2 regions of the Paenibacillus sp. MAHUQ-45 genome follow, and region 2 is predicted to be linked to the other one. Evidence: riboswitches for the same ligand, from Rfam matches in the RefSeq annotation. Region 2 holds a riboswitch; the other holds the start of a gene.
What was found. A riboswitch is a leader RNA that binds a small molecule or an ion and turns the genes downstream of it on or off. The one in region 2 is predicted to bind preQ1.

Region 1 (3,416 bases), on a different contig from region 2:
AACCTTGCCGACCCCGGATGCTACTTCCGAGTTGACGTGGTTCATCTCCGTGACAGAGCGATTCATATCCTCTTGCAAACCAAGTAGAAATTCACGAATTTGGTCGGTAGCTGTCCGGGATTGCTCTGAGAGTTTGCGTACCTCTCCGGCTACCACGGCAAAGCCGCGTCCATGTTCTCCGGCCCGTGCCGCTTCAATCGACGCATTTAGAGAGAGCATCTGAATCTGCTTAGTGATCTCTGTGATGCCCTGCACCACTCCACCGATCTGGAGGGAGCGCTCGTTCATGACCTGGAATTGGCTCAGTGACTGTTCGGAAGCTCGTTCAATCTGACGCATTTTTTCAACAGCCATCTGGGCAATTTCATTGCCGCCGAGCGCTTCGGCTGAGGCTTCGCTGATTTGTTCAGTAACTTCTCCTGCGGCGGAGGCAATATGCTGGATACTGTAATTAATCTCTTCCATAGCCCGCGAGTTGTCCTTCGCGCTGTGAGCTATGGATGTACTGCCTCTGTCAATCTCGATCACGGACTGGGCGGACTGCTCTGCCATCCCGTTCAGGACCTTCACACGCGCTTTGAGATCATTGGAGTCTTCGACAACCGTACTGGAGGTCTCCAGAACCTGGCCGAACATTTCTTTAAGGCGTTCAGTCATGGTTCGGAAACTTTCGGAGAGTTGGCCTACTTCATCGGTACCTTTTATAGTCAACTCCTGGGTGAAATCACCCTGCGCGAGCCTATTACTGTACGCTGCGAGCTGTGTTATAGGGCGTGTGATCCGCCGGCTCATAAGTAGGGCACCGGTGATGCCGAGGATGAGAACGAGCAAGGTGATTCCTGCACTAGTCCAGAGGATGCCGTTCATTCTTTCTGTGATAAAGGCTACATCAGAGCTTACGCCGATAACCATCGGACTGCCTTTAATAGCGATGTAGGCTGTTTTATGTACACCGTAATCGTCGCTATAGATATCGCTGAGCGTCGTTTTTTGGTCCTTGAAGGCCTGTTCCATAGCTGGGGTCACTTGCAGGCTGTCTCCTGCCTTCATTTTGGAGCCATGATCAGCGGTAAGTACGGTAGCTTGACCGTCGTTCAGACTCGCCAGAAAGATCGTTTCTACATCATGTTGGTTGCGTTTGTCCTTGAAATAGTATTCGATATTGGTAATTGACTGCTCATTCTTGCCTAGCGCCCGCTGGGCGTGGGTAGAATTGATGTTCTTGTATACATCCTGAACAGCTCCGGTCAGCAATTTGTTGATCTGCGGCAGTACATAGCTCTCGAACGTATTAGTCGATATGAAATAAAAGCTTGTACTTAACAAAAGAGACGCGAGCAACATGGCGACAAACAACAAGCGCGTGAATTTTCGGCTAATCGAATGCTTGAAACGAAACATTGGATTCTCTCCTTTTCTCTGATATGCCTTTCTATCCCAAGCCTGATGCCTTTTTATGTATGGATAGCTATGATAACTCCGTAAGTAGGGTCGTATATCAGGTTAATACTATCGCTCTGGTGGGATAAACACACATTGTTGATAACTATTTTATATAATTAACCTGCGGTTGAATAGTGAAAAAATCGATTTTCGCTGTATTATTTTCTGAAAAAGATAAAAAAGTGTCGAAACTTTCGAAAATTGAATAGAAGAGGATGGGAAAAAGAGGATTTACGCAAAAAACAAAATATTCTGGTGTCTTTGCTTCTGTTATGGTAGAGTATTTATGTTTTGTTCCGAAAATTCGGAACCGCGGTTCGTAACCATCCCGCGTAAACAAAACTAGGAGGAGTTATAAGATGTTTAATTTATGGTGGGGGATTCTCTTTGTCCTCGTCAATTTTGTGTTTTTTCTGCTGTGCTACCGACTGTTCGGCAAAAAAGGGATGTACGCCTGGGTGGGTGTTGCCACCGTCATTGCCAATATTCAGGTCTCCAAGACTATTTCCATGCCCCCGGGCATCGTCATGACGCTTGGTAATACCATGTATGTGACATTGTACATGGCCAGTGATCTGCTCAACGAGAAGTATGGGCGAGCGGAGGCGCGGACAGCGGTATGGTTTGGCTTTTTCACACTGATTACGACGACGGTGATCATGCAGATGGCGCTGGCGTTCACGCCGCAGGAAAGTGATATCGCCCAGTCTTCGCTGGAGACGATTTTCGGAATGATGCCACGGCTTGCACTGGGCAGTCTGGTAGCCTACTTCGTCAGTCAGTTCCTGGATGTGCGGCTGTATTCGTGGATTCGAAAGTATTATGGCAGCTCCCGCCAGCTCTGGATTCGTACCAATGGTAGCACGATGGTGAGTTCCTTTGTGGACACATTGGTCTTCTGTACGATTGCTTTTGCTGGGATTTACGACTTGAAGGTATGGACAGAGATCTTACTGACCACCTACATTATCAAATTCCTGCTCACTGCAGCAGGGACACCGGTACTGTATATTGCCCGCACATTTACTTTTGCGGAGGATAAACCGAATATGCCACTCCCGGAGGCTTCCGATACGAAGGCGACTACCGCCTAGAAGAGCCAGGAGTCCTTATAGAGCAAGTTAATGTATTATAAAACAGCACGTCTCCTGATTTGGAGACGTGCTGTTTTATATAATTATGCTGAGTTTTCTTGTCAAAAGGTGATTCGATGCCTCTTTATAAATGAAGTACAGTCAGAGCTTTAGGGAAGGTGGTCAGTGTCTGCGCACCGTCTTCACTGACGAAGACATCATCTTCAATGCGCACACCGCCTACGCCCGGTACATAAATGCCCGGCTCCACCGTAAAGACATTGCCCACTTCAATAATGTCTTCATTGAGCCCGTGCAGTGAAGGATATTCATGGACATCTATGCCGAGGCCATGGCCGACACGATGGACGAAGTACTCCCCGTACCCGGCAGCTTCAATGACTTCACGGGCCGCGCGATCCACTGACCCAAAGGTAGCTCCTGATTTAGCGGCGGCAATCCCCGCTTCATTAGCTGCAAGCACGGCATTGTAGATGCCGGTCAGCTTGCTGTCCGCCTCTTCCACGGCAAAGGTGCGTGTAATATCAGAGGCGTAACCCGCAGCATACAGCCCTAGGTCGAACATTAGGAAATCTCCTGGCTCGATGATCCGGCTACCTGGCTCGCCATGTGGGAGAGCGGTGTTCGGTCCCGAGAGTACCAGGGTATCGAAGGCTGGGCCAGAAGCGCCAAGCTTCTTCATCAAATACTCCAGCTCCGCTACCAGTTCAATTTCACTGACACCGGCCTTGACATGCTTCAGGCCACGGCGCAGCACTTCTTCCACTAGCTCTGCGGCATGTTTCATGGCAGCGACCTCTTCTGGCGTCTTCTTCGCGCGCATGCTCCGGAGTAAATAGCCGATATCGCTGAAGCGCTCTGCCGAAACGGCCCCTGCGA
Region 2 (3,416 bases):
CCCCCCATAGCGGCGGTAGGACGGCCCTTCTAGCGGAATATCTTCCGCCAATACTTCGGCCCATGACGTTGGCGTCTCCCAGAGCTTCACAGAATATAGCGGCAGCCCGGCTTTCTTCAACTCATAGGCCGCATAGGCTGACAAATTCTCGGCTGTCGTGCGGAATGAGAGATGTGCGACTTTGGAGCCAGAGCTGTACAGTGACTCAAGAACAGGTTCATTGCCTGTGGCGAGAAAAGCATGATCCAGACGATCAATCAGCACCTCCCGCACCCTTGCCTTGATCTCGCTAAAGTCAATAACGAAGCCTTCGTCAGAATGCCCCTCCTGCACTGAGGGAATGCCTTTCAGAACGACCTCCAGCTTGTAGGTATGGCCGTGAAGATTGCTGCACTTCCCCTTGTGGCCGACAAGCTGGTGGGCAGCGTCAAAAGTGAAGATTTTACATACAGAAACCTCGTTCAGCATGAGTCACCCTTCTTTCGCTCCCCTTCATACTGCGTCAGCCCACGACTGCGCAGCAAGCACGCGGGACAAGTCCCGCAGCCGCTTCCAATGATCCCGTTGTAACAGGTCAGCGTGCGCTCACGGATATAATCAAAGTGGCCCAGTTCGTCGGCCATTTTCCAGGTTTCTTTTTTATCCAGCCACATCAGCGGTGTATGAATTACGAATTCGTAGTCCATAGACAGATTTAGCGTCACATTCAGCGATTTCACGAACATATCACGGCAATCCGGATATCCGCTGAAATCAGTCTGGCAGACGCCTGTCACGATATGGTGGTACCCAAGCTGCTTAGCAAGAATTGCCGCAAAAGATAAGAATAACAGATTGCGTCCATCCACAAAGGTGCTGGGAAGCTCATTCTCCACTCCATCTTCAATAGCGATATCCTCCCGTGTCAATGCGTTGGGTGCCAGCTGATTTAACAGTCCTAAATCGAGAATATGTTGCTTCACTTTAAAATCGGCGGCGATTTGCTGTGCCACTTCAATTTCAGCGGCATGCCGCTGATTATAATTGAACGTGACTACCTGGACTTCATCATAGTGTTGAAGCGCCCAGATCAGACAAGTCGTGCTATCCTGGCCGCCGCTGAAGACAACCAATGCTTTGTTATTCATTTTCGAAATCTCCTTTTTTTACAAAATAGGGTTAGCGGTTATCCACTTTCTCCGGGTAGAGGTCATGATTCAGCAGGCGGTGCTCCGCCATAGCTTCATACTTCGTTCCCGGACGTCCCCAGTTGCAATAAGGATCAATCGAAATGCCTCCACGTGGGGTGAATTTTCCCCAGACTTCAATGTAACGTGGGTCCATCAGGCTGATGAGATCGTTCATGATGATATTGACGCAATCCTCATGGAAATCCCCATGATTGCGGAAACTGAACAAATACAGCTTCAGCGATTTGGATTCCACCATTTTTTGCTCCGGGATGTACGAAATGTACAGTGTCGCAAAATCCGGCTGGCCCGTAACTGGGCACAGACTGGTGAATTCCGGGCAATTGAACTTGACAAAGTAATCGCGTCCAGGGTGCTTGTTATCGAACGACTCCAGCACTTCTGGCGCATAGCCAAATTGGTATTGTGTTCCCTGATTGCCCAGCAGTGTAACTTCCTTCATTTCATCTTTCAATCTTCCTTCGGACATGACAAAAAATCCCTCTCTTTTCCTTCGGCCAACGCCGGAATTGGAAAGAAGAACGAGATTTCGAAAACCTGGCTCTACTAAGAATAAACGAGTGCCGACCAATGGACAGAGCAATCCCGTTTATACGCGGAACATCATTCGCTATAGCATCTGACGTCCCTTAAGGGTCTTAGTTTTTTATAGAGGGAGTTTGCGAACCTCTCCTGCGCACATGGCACAGACTTCTTCTTTAACAGATATACTGCGTCTTGAACTATACCATGGGGTATGCTGGATGACAAGTATAAAAAATATAATGATTAAATGGATTGATCATTAATGTGATAAACTATTTTGCCAGCGAAAAAATGACGGATTCATTCTTGGCGAACAGGGTAACTTATAGCCTATAGATCATCTTGTAAAGGATGGGATTAGGTTATGGAACAGCAGGTACAGCAGTTCTCGGATTGGCTGAATACACAGGTGAACAAGACAATTGTCATTGAGAAGCAGGAGCTTTCCGATACGGACACCATTCATTTCAAGCTGGAAGCCGTCGATTTTCGTGATGCGGATGATGTCATTGATGATTATCTGGACAGTGCACTGATTCTCAGGGGCTCGGGAAGCACCTTGAACAGAGATGGCGAATTGGTGCGCTTGCCCCAGGCCAACTTTGAAATTGCAGTCAGTGGGCTGCAGCTGAATCGCTCGGACGCGGAGATCGCAGAGGTGAAGACAGACCGTGCCCATTACACCCTGTCTAAAGAATGACACCTCGGGCTATATAACACCCTCATGTATTTTGTAACAAGAAAACAGCGCTTAATTCGATTAGGACGACAAAGAGGCTACGGATACTTGCCCGCAGCCTCTTATTCCATATTTCACTACTCTTCGCCGATAATCTCCACTTCGGTTTCCAGCTCTACACCAAATTTATCCTTCACGATTTCTCTGACATGCTGGATCAGACCGATATAGTTGCTGGCCGTGGCGTGATCAACATTTACGATAAAACCAGCGTGCTTACGGGACACCTCGGCACCTCCAATGCGAGTTCCCTGAAGCCCGCTTTCCTGGATCAACTGCCCGGCAAACCGTCCTGGAGGACGCTTGAAGACACTGCCACATGATGGATATTCCAGCGGCTGTTTCGATTCCCTAAGGAACGTCAGTTCATCCATAACCGACTTGATGGCTGTAGCTTCCCCCGGCTGAAGAGCAAACCGTGCCTCCAGAACAACGTATTCGCCGCTTGAGAAGATGCTCTTCCGGTATCCCCACTGCATTTGGTCACCCTGAAGCGTAATCAGTTCACCGGCCTTGTTCAAGACAACAGCGCTGTGTAGTACATCTTTGACCTCACCACCGTAGGCTCCTGCGTTCATATAAAGAGCGCCTCCTACTGTGCCAGGGATACCGCAAGCAAACTCTAGACCCGCCAATCCCTGATCCAACGCATAGCGCGATACATCAATAATTTTGGCACCGCATTCTGCATACAACAGTCCGTCACGCACTTCCATGCCTGTCAGGTCCGAGGTCTGCAGCACAATGCCGCGTATTCCCCCGTCGCGAATAATGACATTGGAGCCATTGCCAAGTACCGTGAGCGGAATATGCTGCTCATTCGCATATGTAACAATTTTCTGAATTTCCTCATAAGTAGCGGGAGCTGCCAGTATATCTGCTCTTCCCCCCATTTTGGTAAAGACCCGGTCCTTTAATTCTTCATTACTTTTAACGACGCCTGCTGTGACCAGCGCTTGCAG

Region 1: it holds a riboswitch for preQ1, as region 2 does, so the genes downstream of both, AC3Y23_RS17130 (queuosine precursor transporter) here and queF (preQ(1) synthase) in region 2, are expected to answer to the same signal.

Annotation. Positions count from the first base shown of each region.
Region 1 covers NZ_JBYUPV010000007.1:272,697-276,112, reverse strand. Annotated here, with positions in the region: gene AC3Y23_RS17135 (methyl-accepting chemotaxis protein) at 1-1,401, opposite strand, end outside; PreQ1 riboswitch class I at 1,750-1,795, shown strand; gene AC3Y23_RS17130 (queuosine precursor transporter) at 1,803-2,537, shown strand; gene AC3Y23_RS17125 (M24 family metallopeptidase) at 2,662-3,416, opposite strand, start outside.
Region 2 covers NZ_JBYUPV010000013.1:34,589-38,004, forward strand. Annotated here, with positions in the region: gene AC3Y23_RS23475 (6-pyruvoyl trahydropterin synthase family protein) at 1-468, opposite strand, end outside; gene queC (7-cyano-7-deazaguanine synthase QueC) at 462-1,127, opposite strand; gene queF (preQ(1) synthase) at 1,159-1,659, opposite strand; PreQ1 riboswitch class I at 1,823-1,866, opposite strand; gene ymzB (protein YmzB) at 2,080-2,415, shown strand; gene murB (UDP-N-acetylmuramate dehydrogenase) at 2,532-3,416, opposite strand, start outside.